Regions from separate parts of the Tardiphaga sp. 215_C5_N2_1 genome, predicted to be linked through region 2. Evidence: predicted binding sites of a transcription regulator. Region 2 holds the regulator's gene; the other holds the start of a gene.
The links. The regulator LexA, encoded in region 2, represses DNA repair genes until DNA is damaged. The targets are predictions, from matches to a motif close to TGTTCNNNNTGTGTTCNG.
Positions count from the first base shown of each region.

Region 1 (7,884 bases), 740 kb from region 2:
GGAACGCCGAGCGCCCCAAGGTTCTGCACGATCGTCTTATAGAGGCTTCGCTTGGCCTCGATGGAGCGGCCGGCAAACATCGTGATCTCGACCCGCGTAAAACGCTGCGAGCGCCCGGTCGGCACGATGCGCTGCGTTTCGCTATAGGTGTCCACCGTCACGTCGCGGTCCCAGTCGGGAATTTTGAGCGCCGCCAGCATCGCCGACTGCACGGCCTCAATGACCTCGATCTCACGGCCCCGCGCCCATTCTCCGGCGACTATTCTTGTGACTGGCATCGCCGTCTCCCATCGGATCGGTTGCACCTACACGACTGGAGCGCTCTTGTAACGTCCCGCGCTTGGAGAGTCGCGCCTTGAACTTCATCTTCGTCTGCACGGTCGGCCTTATCGCCGGCACCATTTCCGGGATCGTCGGCACCGGCTCGTCGATCATGCTGATGCCGGTGCTGGTCTGGCAATTCGGGCCGAAGGAAGCCGTGCCGATCATGGCGGTCGCCGCCGTGATGGCCAACCTGTCGCGCATCCTCGCCTGGTGGCGCGAGGTCGACTGGCGCGCCACCGCCGCCTATTCGCTCACCGGCATTCCAGCTGCAGCCCTGGGCGCACGCACGCCGCTGGTGCTGCCGTCGCATGTGGTCGATCTCACCATCGGACTGTTCTTCATTGCCATGGTGCCGCTGCGCCACTGGCTGGCGCGGCGCTCCTTCACCATCAGCCTGTGGCAACTCGCGCTTGGCGGCGCGATCATTGGCTATCTGACCGGCATCGTCGTCTCCAGCGGCCCACTCAGCGTGCCGCTGTTTCTGTTTTACGGCCTCGCCAAGGGCGCCTTCCTCGCCACCGAAGCCGCGAGTTCGCTCGGCCTGTATCTCAGCAAGTCTGTCACCTTCCAGCGGTTTGGCGCGCTCGATCTCGACGTGCTTGTGAAAGGCCTGATCGCCGGCGCCTCGCTGATGGTCGGCGCATTCATCGCCAAGCGCTACGTACTGAAGCTGAGCGTCGAGACGTTCCGCCTGGTCATGGACGGGATCATGCTTCTGGCGGGCGCAAGCATGGTGCTGTCGGGGATGGCGCTGATCTAGGGCGTGTACTCACAAGCCGCGGTAAGTATGTCCGCTATCCCCGCGAATTGCAGGCTCAACCAGGACATCACCTCGGGTCCGAAACGCGCCAACAGGAGATTTCCAAACGGCAGGCCGTTGGAAGCTGGCGCTGTTTAAAGTTGTATCTATTACTTAGAAGTACATGCGACTGATTTTCATAGATGCGATCAACCAGCAACAGGTATTAGTATCTCGCAAATCCGCATATCCAACGTGCGCAGTGCAACATAATCCTTTGCCTCGCCGCGTACAGTAAAGCCAATATTTCCAACCTATTATTAAGGTTCGTCATCCACGCTGAAATCCGGAATTTCATTTGTTTCATTTGTAACGACTACTGGACGCTTCATGCGCGCGTTCTATGGAAGACTGGCCCGGCTGCCAGGATTTTCATTGGTGGTGCTCGGCGTCTTCTTTGCGACGTCGATCATCGTTGTGTTTTTGGTGGATCTGCAGGCGCGCCATCATGCGGCGCTTTCTGAGGCAAGAAAGGCAGCACTGAACATCGCCGAGATTCTCGCCGAACACACGGCGCTGACCTTTGAGGGGATCGATCGAACACTGCTCGAAGCTGAGAGAATTCGCGAAGATAACCTTTCGGGAAAGTATGCAACGCCCGAAGCCGCAAATACCGCCTTGCGTCTTCTCAAGAAGGCCTCATCGATCGTCGTTGCCGTCGGCTGGACAGATGCAGCCGGTAACCTTCTGGCGCATTCCTACGATCGCACGCCGCCGCGAAGCAATATCTCCGACATGTTGCACTTCACCGCTCAACGCGATCAGGCCGATGGCCGGCTGTTTATTGCGCCCCCCTATCCCTCGGCTGTCACCGACAAATGGTTGACGGCGGCGTCGCGCCGGTTAAGCAACGCCGACGGCAGCTTTGCAGGGGTCGTAACTGCGCCGCTCGACCCGACACATTTCACGCAGGTCTATCGCGCGATCGATGTCGGCAAGGGCGGATCCGTGCTGTTGCTGCATCGCGCGGGCACGGGGCGGGTTCTTGCGCGAGAGCCCGCGAGAAAAGGAGCCATCGGCAAATCTTTCGCGGATAGCCCGCTCGTCTCCGAATATCTGCCAAAATCGGAAGCAGGCACCTACGAGACGATAGGCGTTATCGACGGCATCGCGCGCCTCGCGGGGTACAAGGCTGTGCCCGGACTGCCGCTGGTCTTGGTCATCACATACGCCCGCAGTGAGGTGCTGGGACCATGGCGCCAGCACCTTTACATGGTGGGCCCGCTCGTCGCCATGATCGTTGCCGTCATCTTGTTCGGCACGTTTAGGATTTTGCGCCAGACGAATAGTCTTGCCGTGAAAACTAGGATTCTGGAACGAACGAACATGCAGTTCGATGCTGCCTTGAGCAACATGTCGCTAGGGCTCTGCCTGTTTGACGCGAACAAGAATCTGGTGGTTTCGAATGGCCGCTTCCGCGAGATGTACGGTTTCCCGGAAGAACTCGTCAGGCCCGGAACACCTTTGTCTCTCATGCTGCAGGCCCTCAAAGATCGCGGAAAGCACGATTTGTCCATCGAGGGGGATGTTCAGGAGATTCCGACGAAGCAAAGACAGATTTTTATGACTGCCGACGGTCGCGTGATTTTAATTCAACGCAGGTCGATTGCGGATGGCGGATGGGTCGCAACCCATGAAGACATCACCGAGCAGAAACGCGCACAGCGCTTGTTGACTGATAAAGCTGCTGAACTTGAGCGGATCAACATGCGCTTCGACGCCGCGATGAACAACATGTCGCAGGGTCTTTCGCTATTTGATGGTGAGCAGAGGATCATTCTTTCAAATGCGCGCTATGCGGAAATCTATCACCTCAGCGAGGAACAGGTGAAGCCAGGGACTACGCTGCGGCAAATCATTGAATATCGCCGGGCGAAGAGAACAAATTGCGAAATGGCTGCGGATGTCCTTGTCGACGCCAAACTGAAACTGGAGAAAGAGGTCCAGGAGCTTGTCGACGGACGCCTCATTTCGATGACGCGCCATCTGATGCCGACCGAAGGGTGGCTGGCGACTCATGAAGATGTCACGGCGCAAAAACACAGGGAGCAGTTGCTGGCCACGAAAGCCGTGGAGCTGGAGCAGACCAACGAACGCTTCGACATTGCGCTGAGCAACATGTCGCAGGGTCTCTGCATGTTCGACGGAGCGAAACGGCTCGTTGTCTGGAATGATCGTTATGCGGAACTATACCAGTTGCCTGCGGCTTTGTTGAAAGTCGGGACGCCTCATGAGGCTATCATCGCCGATCGCGTCTCCCGTGGCATTCTCAAGGGCGGGACGAGCGAACCAGCCATCAGGAAAAAGATAGCTGAATTGGGCCAGCACTCGACCGATTCAAGCTCGGCCAGGGTCGATGAATTTGCGGATGGGCGATTGATGCTCGTCACCCGACAGCCGATGAAGGACGGCGGTTGGGTTGCAACGCACGAAGACATCACCGAACGGCGGCGCGCAGAGGCCGAGATCGTTCACCTGGCGCGTCACGATGCGCTCACGGGACTTGCCAACCGAACACTGTTTACCGAGAAACTTGAGGAGGCGAGCCAGCGTCTTAGCCGCCATGACGATGGCTTTGCCGTGGTCATGCTCGACCTCGATAGATTCAAGACCGTCAACGACACGCTGGGACATCCTGCAGGGGATCGTTTGCTTGTTGAGTTCGCTCAACGGCTGAAATCATCGACTCGCGAAACCGATGTGCTGGCCCGCCTTGGGGGTGACGAGTTTGCGATCATCCAGGACGGAGGACCCAATCCGCAGGAGGGTGCAATCGTGCTTGCCCTCAGGATCATCGATGCCATTGCTCAGCCATTTGATCTCAACGGCCACCAGGCCAGCATCGGGATCAGCATTGGAATTGCCCTCGCTCCGGAACAGGGCGTCGATCCCGAGGACCTGTTGAGAAAAGCAGATCTCGCGCTCTACGACGCCAAGACGGGCGGGCGAAACGATTTCCGCCTGTTCCAGTCCGAAATGATCGAGGCTGCCCACTCGCAGAAGATATTGGCAAACGAACTGCGAGACGCGATCGCGCGAAATGAATTCGAAGTGCACTATCAGCCGGTGGTTGACGCCAAGACACGGCAGATCCGCGGCGCCGAGGCGCTGGTCCGCTGGCGGCATCCGTCGAAAGGGCTCATCGCTCCCGATCAATTTATTCCGCTCGCGGAAGCGACGGGGCTGATCCTTCCTCTTGGCGAGTGGATCCTGCACCAGGCTTGCACGGATGCAGCGTCGTGGCCGGCTCACCTCAAGATCATGGTCAACATCTCAGCGGTTCAAGTCAGCAAGGGAAAGCTGCTCGACGTCATGCTGGATACTCTGATGGAGACGGGTCTTTCGCCTGAACGGCTGGAGTTGGAAATTACGGAGACCGCTCTTCTTGAGAACGCGACGGCGCATCTGGGGACGATACGGCAACTGAAGAATCTCGGCATCTCCATAGCGCTCGATGATTTTGGCACTGGTTATTCAACGGCGAGTTATTTGACCAATTTCCCGTTCGACAGGATCAAGATCGACAAATCCTTCGCACAAGGCGCTCCCAATCGCCGCGATTGTGCAGCGGTGGTGTCCTCGGTGCTTGCGCTGGCCCGTGGTCTTGGCATCGCAACGACGGCCGAGGGTGTCGAGACCGAAGAGCAATTTGAATATCTGCAGGCTGCAGGCGTAGACCTCGTCCAGGGCTTTCTGTTCGGTCGGCCCGTCCCGCTCTCCGAATTCGACCTCGATGCGGCAGTTTCATTTGGAAATGGTGCTGCTGACGGCGAGTTGTGCGGAGAGGTCATCACCGCAGGGAGATGACCGCCGCCGCCACCGGTGGCCTCCCCCAAACGCAAATCGGCCACCCTGAGGCGGCCGATCGCAGTCCTGAAAATCTGAGCTATCCGCGGCTTAGTAACCGTAGCTTGAGCCGAAGCTGAAGCCGCGATTGCAGGTCGAGCAGCCCTGCTGCACCGGTGCGTAATAGACCTGCGCCGGAGCGACCATCTGGACGCGCTGCTGCGTGGCATATTGTGCCGGGATGCGCTCGTAATCGACGCGCGCAGGCGCAACCATCACGGTCTTCGGCACCATCACCGTCTCGTACTGCGCCGGCGTGCGGCGCGCGACGGTGCGGCCGGGAGCCACCATCACCGTCTCTTCGACCGTGCGATACTGCGGCGGCACCACCTGCTGCTGATAGCAGGTCTGGCACGGCGGCGGTGTGTAGCAGTTATAGCAACCCGCCGAGGCAACACCGGGCATCGCCATTCCGGCGACAGTGGCGAACATCGCAGCAGCAATCAATTTTGTCATGATGAGACCCCGTGGCGAGCTTGTTTGAAATGAGTTCGTATCGCTCTGATGCGCGACACTCAGCCAAGCACCACCACCGGTCAACGCGGTCCTGATATTTACCTTGATGAACGTGCTTAAGATTTGATGACGGCAACATATCAGGATGCCAAGGCAGACACAGCTGCACTGCGCCTGGATTCACCGCAGAGCCCGACGTGAGATCAATCGGCCTCAGCAGCCAACCTAATAACCGTCGCGGGGCAGCCCGAAGAGTTGCTCGAACACACTCGGTTGGCGAACCACCCATTGGCCCGGTTCGCCCGTTCTCAGATCCCGCACATAACGCGGCGGCGCTTCCACATAGTAAAGCGGCGGCGGCGCGCGAATGCCGGTATCCATCTTGATGGGATAGCGCGCGGTGCCGGCGCGATAGCGCGCATCACGGTAGTCAGAGGCAAGTACCGGCGTCGCCAGCGTCGCTGCACCCAGCACGATCATCAAAATACGCACGGCACACCTCACGCTGACGTCACTGCGGTGAGGCTATAGAGCGGAGGTTAATGAAGGATTCGTCGCACGTGCAGTTCCACACGAGCTCCTGCGCGGAATGAATTAGACTCGCGAAGCGCTGGACTCGGCTCAGCTGGTTGGTCGAGCAGCCTCGATCGCTCACCACTGCTTGCATCTGGATTCTGCTCGCGGCGCGTCTACCGAGCGTAAGCAATCGCCAAGCTGAAGAAGGACCACTGCAGAGGCTGCACCTCCAGCATCGCCGCGGCAAAGGCGATCCAGGCCGACATTGCCGACCAGTTCTCGCGCGTCGGAATTTTGGCAACCGAATAGACCTTGCCCATGTGCCGGTCGATGCGTCCCACCCGGCGAGGCTGGCAAACCCTTCGAGAAGAAACTTGCAAATGCCCCATTCAACCGCGTAGACCAAGAGAACAAACCAAAAACACCTACAGCCCCGATTCCTTCCGCCAATGGCCAAGAACCTCCTTTCCTTCGTCTGCCAGAACTGCGGTGCCGCCTATAACAAGTGGCAGGGCAAGTGCGACGCCTGCGGCGAGTGGAATTCGCTGGCCGAGGAGGACACCACCGGCGTCACCACGATTCCGGTCAGCGCGCGCTCCAAGCGCAAGGGGCGCACCTTCAATCTCGAAAGCCTGACCGGCCAGAGCAACAATGCGCCGCGCATTGCCTCGGGGATGGGCGAACTCGACCGCGTCACCGGCGGCGGTTTCGTGCGCGGCTCGGTGCTGCTGATCGGCGGCGATCCCGGCATCGGCAAGTCGACACTGCTGACACAGGCCACCAGCCTGATGGCGCGTGCCGGCCACCGCGTGGTCTACATCTCCGGTGAAGAAGCCGTCGCCCAGGTGCGGCTGCGCGCGTCGCGTTTGGGCCTCGCGGACGCCTCGGTGCAGCTCGCGTCCGAAACCTCGGTCGAAGATATCGTCGCCACGCTCTCCGAAGGCACCGTGCCGCGGCTGATCGTGATCGACTCGATCCAGACCATGTGGACCGACACGGTGGAATCCGCGCCGGGCACCGTGACCCAGGTCCGCGCCTCGGCGCAGGCGCTCATTCGCTTCGCCAAAAAATCCGGCGCCACCATCATCCTGGTCGGCCATGTCACCAAGGACGGCCAGATCGCCGGGCCCCGTGTGGTCGAGCATATGGTCGATGCCGTAATGTCCTTCGAGGGCGAAGGTTCGCAGCAGTTCCGCATCCTGCGCGCGGTGAAGAACCGCTTCGGCCCCACCGACGAGATCGGCGTGTTCGAGATGACCGGTCTCGGCCTGCGTGAGGTCTCCAACCCGTCGGAGCTGTTCCTGTCCGATCGCGATCTCGGCTCGCCGGGCACCGCCGTCTTCGCCGGCATGGAGGGCACCCGTCCGGTGCTGGTGGAACTGCAGGCTCTGGTTGCGCCGACCACACTGGGCACCCCCCGCCGCGCCGTGGTGGGGTGGGATTCCTCCCGGCTGTCCATGGTGCTGGCCGTGCTGGAGGCCCATTGCGGGGTCAAGCTGTCGGGCTACGACGTCTATTTCAACGTCGCCGGCGGATTGCGCATTAACGAGCCCGCCGCCGACATGGCCGCGGCCGCAGCCCTGGTCTCTTCGCTGTGCAATGCGCCGCTGCCCACCGACGCGGTCTATTTCGGCGAAATCTCGCTGTCCGGCGCCGTGCGCCCGGTGGCGCAGACCTCGGCGCGGCTGAAAGAGGCGGCAAAACTCGGCTTCGGCCGCGCGGTACTGCCGGAATCGGCACGCGGCGATCCCGGCGGCGATGCCGGACTGTCGCTAAATACCATCGGCGGCCTGACCTCGCTGGTCGCCGATATCGCTGCGCGCGGCGTCAAACCCACGCGCGACAACAGCAAAAGCACAGATGCCGAGAAAAATACCGTACCGGCGCGATTCAAACGCCAGGACGGCTGACAGCGGCGTGACCTGCGCTGCTGCGGCCGCTAT
Region 1 covers NZ_CP197240.1:1,674,503-1,682,386, forward strand. Annotated here, with positions in the region: gene AB7828_RS07895 (tautomerase family protein) at 1-278, opposite strand, end outside; gene AB7828_RS07900 (sulfite exporter TauE/SafE family protein) at 356-1,084, shown strand; gene AB7828_RS07905 (bifunctional diguanylate cyclase/phosphodiesterase) at 1,454-4,930, shown strand; gene AB7828_RS07910 (hypothetical protein) at 5,021-5,374, opposite strand; gene AB7828_RS07915 (hypothetical protein) at 5,651-5,917, opposite strand; gene AB7828_RS07920 (hypothetical protein) at 6,115-6,282, opposite strand; gene radA (DNA repair protein RadA) at 6,391-7,851, shown strand.
Region 1: radA (DNA repair protein RadA) is a predicted target of LexA. The motif match lies at 6,348-6,365, and genes of this name have one in related genera.

Region 2 (7,884 bases):
CAATGGCTTCGCGCTGCGTGCGCTGGCCCGCGCTGAAGGCGCCGAGGTGGTCGATCTCGGCATCGCCGTCGACACGTTGGAGGCGACCACATCGGCCATTCAGCGCGCGATCGATCTGAAGGCCGACGTGCTGATCACCACCGGCGGCGCGTCGGTCGGCGACCACGACCTCGTGCAGCAATCCCTGATCAATGCCGGCGTCGAGATGGCGTTCTGGCGCATCGCCATGCGGCCCGGCAAGCCGATGATGCACGGACGCCGCCAGGGCATGCGCGTGATCGGCCTGCCCGGCAATCCCGTCTCGTCCTATGTCTGCGGCTTCCTGTTCATGGTGCCGCTGCTGCGCGCGCTGTCCGGCCGAAACGAGGTCGCTCACGCGCTCGAACCCGCGGTGCTCGGCCGCGACCTCGCCGCCAACGACCAGCGCGAGGACTATCTGCGCACGCGTCTGGAAACCCGCGCCGACGGCACCGTGGTGGCGACGCCGGTGATGAAACAGGACTCGTCGCTGCTAGGAAATCTGGCTGTTGCCGAAGGACTTCTGATCCGCAAGCCATTCGCTCCCGCCGCCGCCGCTGGTGATTCCTGCGCGATCATGCGACTGCCTGTTTAAAGGCCGAGATGCGCGATGGGATGCCGGGCCACCGGAACTTCCGCCGCGCGGCATGTTCTCTGAGCTTTTTTCTGACTGAGATACCTTAACGCGGCTTCAGTCACTGAATTGTCACGTAACGCAGCGAGACATCGCTGCGAAACAAGATCGGTGCACAAATGGACTATTTCAAACGCTTCAATTTCCTGTTTGCGATGCCAACATTCGACGCCGACGATCTCGAGGGCATTCGGCTCAATCAGATCGTCGATGAGATCGAGCGTTCCGGCTTCGAGGTCGTCAAGGCACGCAAGCTCGAAGACGCCACGATCGCAGTCCAGACCGACGCGGCCATCGGCTGCATGGTGGTCGACTGGGGCAAGAAGGGCCTCGAAGGCAAGACCGCGGCGCTGATCAACCTGATGCGCAAACGGGGCCTCGACTTTCCGATCATCCTGCTGATCCGCCGCAAGCGGTTTGAAGACGTCCCGGTCGAGGTGCTCGATTTCATCGACGGCTATGTCTTCCTGTCCGAGGAAACCCCGCCGTTCATCGCCAAGAACCTGATCAGCCGGTTGAAGCAATATGCCGAGACACTGAAGACGCCGTTCTTCGGCGCTTTGGTCGACTATGCCGAGGAAGGCAACCAGCTCTGGACCTGCCCGGGCCACAATGGCGGCGTGTTCTACAGCCGCAGCCCGATCGGCCGCGTGTTCATGGAACATCTCGGCGAAGCCGTGTTTCGCGACGACCTCGACAATTCGGTGCTCGATCTCGGCGATCTGCTGACCCATGAGGGCCCTGCTTTGCAGGCGCAGAAGGAAGCCGCGCAGATCTTCGGGGCGGAGAAAACCTATTTCGTGCTCAACGGCACCTCGACCTCCAACAAGGTCGCGCTATCGGCTCTGGTCACCGATGGTGACCTCGTGCTGTTCGACCGCAACAACCACAAGGCGGCCTTGCACGGCGCATTGATGATTTCAGGCGGTGTGCCGATCTATGTGCCAACGACGCGCAATCCCTGGGGCCTGATCGGCCCGATGAACTGGGACGCGCTCGACGAGGACGCGCTGCGCGAGCGCATCCGTATCAATCCGTTGGTCACGGATCCCGAGGCCTGGAAGCGTCCACGCCCGTTCCGCGTCGCCGTGGTCGAACAGTGCACCTATGACGGCACCATCTACAGCGCCGAGATGATCATCGCGCGCATCGGCCATCTCTGCGATTACATCCTGTTCGACGAAGCCTGGGCGGGCTTCATGAAATTCCACCCGCTCTATGCCGGTCGCTTCGCCATGGGGCTCAAGGAGCTTGGTCCGGATTCCCCGGGTATCATCGCGACGCAGTCGACCCATAAGCAGCTCGCGAGCTTCTCGCAGGCGTCGCAGATCCACATGAAGGATCGCCACATCCGCGGGCAGAAGCGCCGCGTCGAGCACCGGCGCTTCAACGAAAGCTTCATGCAGCACGCCTCGACCTCGCCATTCTATCCACTGTTCGCATCATTGGATGTCGGCGCGCAGATGATGAAGGGCCGCTCGGGCGAAGTGTTGTGGGACGATACGATCCGCCTCGGCATCGAACTGCGCAAGAAGATGCGCGCGGTGCGCCGCGAGTTCGAGGAGAAGGAAACCCGCGCCGAGCGTCGCTGGTTCTTCGAGCCCTTCGTGCCCGAGCGCGTCGCTATTCCCGACGCATCCAGCGAAGGCGCCGTTCACAATGTGCCGTGGGAAAGCGTCGGCACGGATCAACTCGCCACCAATCCGTCCTATTGGCAGCTCGCGCCTGACGCCGCCTGGCATGGCTTCCCCGGCATGGAAGCCGGTTTCACCATGACCGATCCCAACAAGCTGACGGTGCTGACACCCGGCTTCGACCGCACCACCGGCGGCTATGCGGAACACGGCATCCCTGCTCCGGTGGTGGCGCAGTTCCTGCGCGAGAATCGCATCGTGCCGGAGAAAAACGACCTTAACTCGCTGCTCTTCCTGCTGACGCCCGGCGTGGAGGCGAGCAAGGCCGGCACGCTGATATCGGGCCTCGTCGCCTTCAAGAAATTTCATGACGACAACGCGCTGCTGGAAGACGTCATCCCGGAATTCGCCAGGCGCAGGCCCGCGCGTTATGCGGGCATACGCCTGCGGGACCTGTGCGGCGACATGCACCGGTTCTTTCGCGAGGCCAATGTGAGCGAACTTCAGACCAGGCAGTTCTCCGCCGATCACTTGCCGGAGATCGCCATGTCGCCCCACGATGCCGCGCGCTGCCTGGTGCGCAACGACGTCGATTACCTCCCGATCGATGAGATCTTCGGGCGCGTCGCGACGACGCCGTTCGTGGTCTATCCGCCCGGCATCGCCACGATCGTCCCCGGAGAACGGCTCACCGAACGGTCAAAGCCGATGATCGATTATCTCAGGATGTTCGAGACCTGCTTCAACACCTTCCCGGGCTTCGACGTCGAAATCCAGGGCATCTACCGCAAGGTCGACGCCAATGGCCGGATCCGACTTTACACTTACGTGGTCTCCGAATAGGGAGCACGTAAGGAGCCTGATTTGCCAACGGAACTCGAACAGCCGGTCGTCATCCGACCATCACGCGACACCGACGTCGATGCCATGCTCGCGATCTATCGCCGGCACATCCGGCAAGGCGTCGAGGAAGGCGTCAGCGACGCCGACACGCCGCAGCCCGACGATCTCAGAGACCGGCGTAAGAACCTGCGCAGCAAACGGTTCCCGCACCTCGTCGCCACGCAAGGCGGCGAGGTCGTCGGCTATGCCTATGTGGTGCTGTTCCGCAAGCGACCGGCCTATCGCTACACGGTCAAGCATTCGATCTATATCCACCACGGACATGTCGGCCGAGGCATCGGCCGGCTGCTCATGCGCGAATTGATCGACGTCTGCGCGGCGGCCGGCTTCCGGCAGATCATCGGCTATATCGATGCCGACAACACGGCCTCGCTCGGCTTGCACGAGAGCTTTGGCTTTGCCCGCGTCGGCTTGCTGCCCGGCGTCGCTTATCGCTCGGGCCGCTGGGCCGACACGATCATGGTTCAGCGCTCGCTGGCGACCGGCTCCACGACTCCGCCGCCGCCCATTGGGCGCATGACGTCCGCGTAGCCCAAGCCCGCGGAAGCATTTTCCATGTCCGTCGAGGATCGACGACTGGTGAGGAACAGCCTCCTCAAACCTCCCTCAACGTGCATTCTGTTGACGGCAAATTAAGCATTGCAGAACACATATGGAACATATAGTGTTCGTTCATGATTTGTTTCGAGATTCTGTGGCTTTGAGTAGTTTGAGAGTGCCCGAACTCGCGCAACCGATCTTCGAACGATCGTCTCTGGATTGAGAATCACCGTTCGGAGACCCTTTGAAACGCACGCGGCGGCCGACACCGTCAACTGAGGATGGCTTCAGATGCTCACGCGCAAACAATACGAACTCCTGCGATTCATCGATCAACGGCTGAAGGAAGCCGGCGTCCCGCCCTCCTTCGACGAGATGAAGGATGCGCTCGACCTGCGCTCCAAGTCTGGCATTCACCGTCTGATCACGGCGCTGGAAGAACGCGGCTTCATCCGCCGCCTGCCCAACCGCGCCCGCGCCATCGAAGTCATCAAGCTGCCAGAGCTCGGCGCGCCGGTCACCGGCGGCACCGGGCGCCGCGGCTTCACGCCCAGCGTCATCGAAGGCACGCTTGGCAAGGTGCGTTCGGCCGCCAGCATCGCCAGCAACAGCGGCGACGATGACAATGGCCGCACGGTTGCTATCCCGGTCATGGGCCGGATCGCGGCAGGTACGCCGATCGAGGCGCTGCAGACCCGCAGCCACACCATCAGCATGCCCGCGGACATGCTCGGCTCCGGCGAACATTACGCGCTCGAAGTGCGCGGCGATTCCATGCAGGACGCCGGCATTCTCGATGGCGATACCGTGCTGATCCAGCGCAACGAGAGCGCCGACACCGGCGACATCGTGGTGGCCCTGATTGACGACGAGGAAGCCACGCTGAAGCGCTTCCGCCGCCGCGGCGCGTCGATCGCGCTGGAGCCAGCGAATGACGCTTACGAAGTCCGCATCCTGCCGCCTAACCGGGTGCGCATTCAGGGCAAGCTGATTGGCCTGTATCGCCGCTACTGAGGCTGTCGCCTCGACGGATTACTGATCTTCGGCTTGAAGATCGGTTTCCGCAGGCGTCGCATCCACCGGCCGGTTTTGCGGTGGACGACCGGTCTGGATCAGATCGTGCTCGGGCTCATCGGGAATTGCGCGCGACCACGGACGGTCCAGGCCCCGTGACCGCACGGCATCGATGGTAAAGCCGTTCGCAGTTCGCTGCAGGTTCACCGCACCATTACGTTGCAGGCGATCCTGATCGATCACCAGCGCACGACAATCCTTTGGCGGTTGTTTCGTCGTGATGATGAGTGTCGCTTTCTCGCAATCATCTGTGAATGCATCCGGCTGTAAAACCAGCGCCACCAAAGCGCCATCGGCCAGCGCCGCGATGCACCCGTCGCGGTCGCAGGACACACCGTGGCTGACGGAGGCATCGGTCGGCAGACGCGCATCGGCATCGCCGGCGAGCCACTCTTTCAGCAAAAATGTATCCTTGGCGCTGCGCATCATATGCAGGTGCCCGTCCCTGCCCCGTACCGCGACGCTGCGACCGTCCCCCGAGATCAACACATCCGGCTGCTTCGCCATCAGGGCCCATACAATCGAGATTGCAAGCACGGCAGCCCCCGCGAAGCGCAACGGCGTGCGCAGCAATCCCAGCACGATGATGCCGATACTGGCTGATATCAGCGGTCCGGTCCCGAAGGCCGGCATCCTCCCGATGGCACCCGGCAAGGCTGCCACCCATTGCGTGACCACGATCATCCACTGGATGCCGACATCCATCAGCCGCCAGAACACACCGTCAAAGCCGAACGGCATGGCCACCAAACCGAGAATGCCCGCCGGCATCACCAGTGCCGAGACCACCGGCATCGCCAGGAGATTGGCGACGACGCCATAAGGCGTGACGCGATGGAAATGAAATGCGGCATAGGGCGTGGTGGCAAGACCCGCGACCAGTGAGGCCAGTACGAGCATCGCGATCTCGCGTCCGCCCCATAGCGCCACGCGCGCGGTCGCGGAATGATCGGGCGAGGCAAACAGCGCGGGCATGCCTATCTGCACCAATGCGACCAGCCCCAGCGTCGCCGCGAATGACATCTGAAAACTCGGATGCACCAGCGCTTCCGGCGCGACGATCAGCACGACCATTGCCGCCACCGCCAGCGTGCGAAACGTCACCGCCCGGCGATCGACCATGACTGCAATCAACACAACGGCCGTCATGAAAAAGGATCTCTGTGTCGCGACTTCGGCACCTGACAGCAGCAAATAGAACAGTGCTGCGAATAACGCCGCAGCCGCTGCGACTTTCTTGATCGGGAATGTCACCGTCAGGACAGGGATCAGTGCCAGCAGTGCGCGTATCGCAAAGAACACCACGCCGGCGACAACGGCCATGTGATAGCCAGAGATCGACAACACATGACCGAGGCCGGAGATGAACATCGCATCATTGACGTCAGCCGAAATCGCATCGCGGCGGCCCGTGAGCAACGCCGTGGCAATGGCGCGGCTATCGCCCGAGAGTACGGTGCGGATCCGCGCGTCGATGGCGTCGCGCAGACCCTGTATGGTCGCTGAATAGCGTAGCGCCACACCCGGCTGTATCGGCGGATCGACCGCCTTAATGCCGCCCATCACGAAGCCTGATGCGCCGATCCCCTGGAAATACAGATCGCGGCCAAAGTCGTAACTCCCTGGCCGGAGCGGCGACAGCGGCGGCTGCAGCCTTGCCTTCAATTCGACGAAGCTGCCGACGACAGGCGCCATGCCCTTCTTCACCGACAGCCGCACACGGGTCAGCTTCGGTGCGGCGCGCGGGCTGTCCATCGTGGCAACGCGCAGCACGAAGCGATCCGTGCGCTCCCGTTCCTCGTGGGTTTCGACGAAGCCGGTCAGCGCGACGGAATAGAGCGGCTTTGCCAGAACCTCATGAGCCACACGCGCGGTTTTCATGGCAGCCATCGCGAAGCCCGCCGCGATGGCCGCAATGAGCAAGATCAAGGGAAACCATCGCTGCCGCCGCAGCAAAAACGCAGCCACGCAAAGAAGGCCTGCCGTCGCAGCGGCAACCCAGGCCACCGGCTCATGCTCAGCGGCAAAATACAGCGCGATGCCGGTGCCGAAAGCGATCGGCACCCAGGGCAGCAAGCGACCGGGACCAGCTTCGGCCCGCACCCACGTCCAGAGCGTCTCGAAGCCCGACGTCGACGACGTCGCTGACGGGACAGCGACGCCTGCCTTGGCCGGCGGCGGCCATGTGGTCGCTGTACCCGCCCGGCCCCGCCGCTGTTGCTGATCTCCGCCCCGCGCCATCGAACGCCCGCACGCCACGCTTGTCCTTCCGAATGCTATCGGAAGGGCAAGCGGCGACTAGCGGAACGGATGCAGAATACGAAAACTAATCTCTAGGGTTGCTCAGGCGAGCTTGGCGTAGCTGTCGCGCAGACCGACGGTGCGGTTGAAGATCAGCTTGCCCGGCGCTGAATCCTTGTCGCGACAGAAGTAACCCTGGCGCTCGAACTGCACGACATCGCTTGTGTTATCGCTCGCCAGCGCCGGCTCCAGCATGGCGCCGGTCAGCGTCTCCAGCGAGTCCGGATTGAGCTGCGATGCGAACTCGGTCGCATTGGGCTGCGGATCGGCGAACAGCTGATTGTAGACGCGTACTTCCGCCTGCACGGCATCTGCGGCGCTCACCCAATGGATCGTCGCCTTGACCTTGCGGCCGTCCGGCGCATTGCCGCCCCGGGTTTCCGGATCATAGGTGCAGCGCAGTTCGACCACCTCGCCAGCGGCATTCTTGATGACGTCCTTGCAGGTGATGAAGTAGCCATAACGCAAGCGGACCTCGCGGCCTGGCGCCATGCGGAAGAACTTCTTCGGCGGCTCTTCCATGAAGTCGTCATGCTCGATGTAAAGCTCGCGGCCGAATGAAATCTGCCGGTTGCCGAGCGACGCATCATCGGGATGGTTGATGGCTTCGAGCTGCTCGGTCTGTCCTTCCGGGTAGTTCTCGATCACCACCTTCAGCGGCTTCAGCACAGCCATGCGGCGCTGTGCCGTGCGGTTCAGTGTCTCGCGCACGGCGAAGTCGAACATCGAGATATCGACAGTCGAGTTGGCCTTGGCGACGCCGATGCGCTTGACGAATTC
Region 2 covers NZ_CP197240.1:929,724-937,607, reverse strand. Annotated here, with positions in the region: gene AB7828_RS04325 (molybdopterin molybdotransferase MoeA) at 1-613, shown strand, start outside; gene AB7828_RS04320 (Orn/Lys/Arg decarboxylase N-terminal domain-containing protein) at 772-3,129, shown strand; gene AB7828_RS04315 (GNAT family N-acetyltransferase) at 3,151-3,720, shown strand; gene lexA (transcriptional repressor LexA) at 4,021-4,743, shown strand; gene AB7828_RS04305 (ComEC/Rec2 family competence protein) at 4,762-7,044, opposite strand; gene AB7828_RS04300 (glutamine--tRNA ligase/YqeY domain fusion protein) at 7,147-7,884, opposite strand, start outside.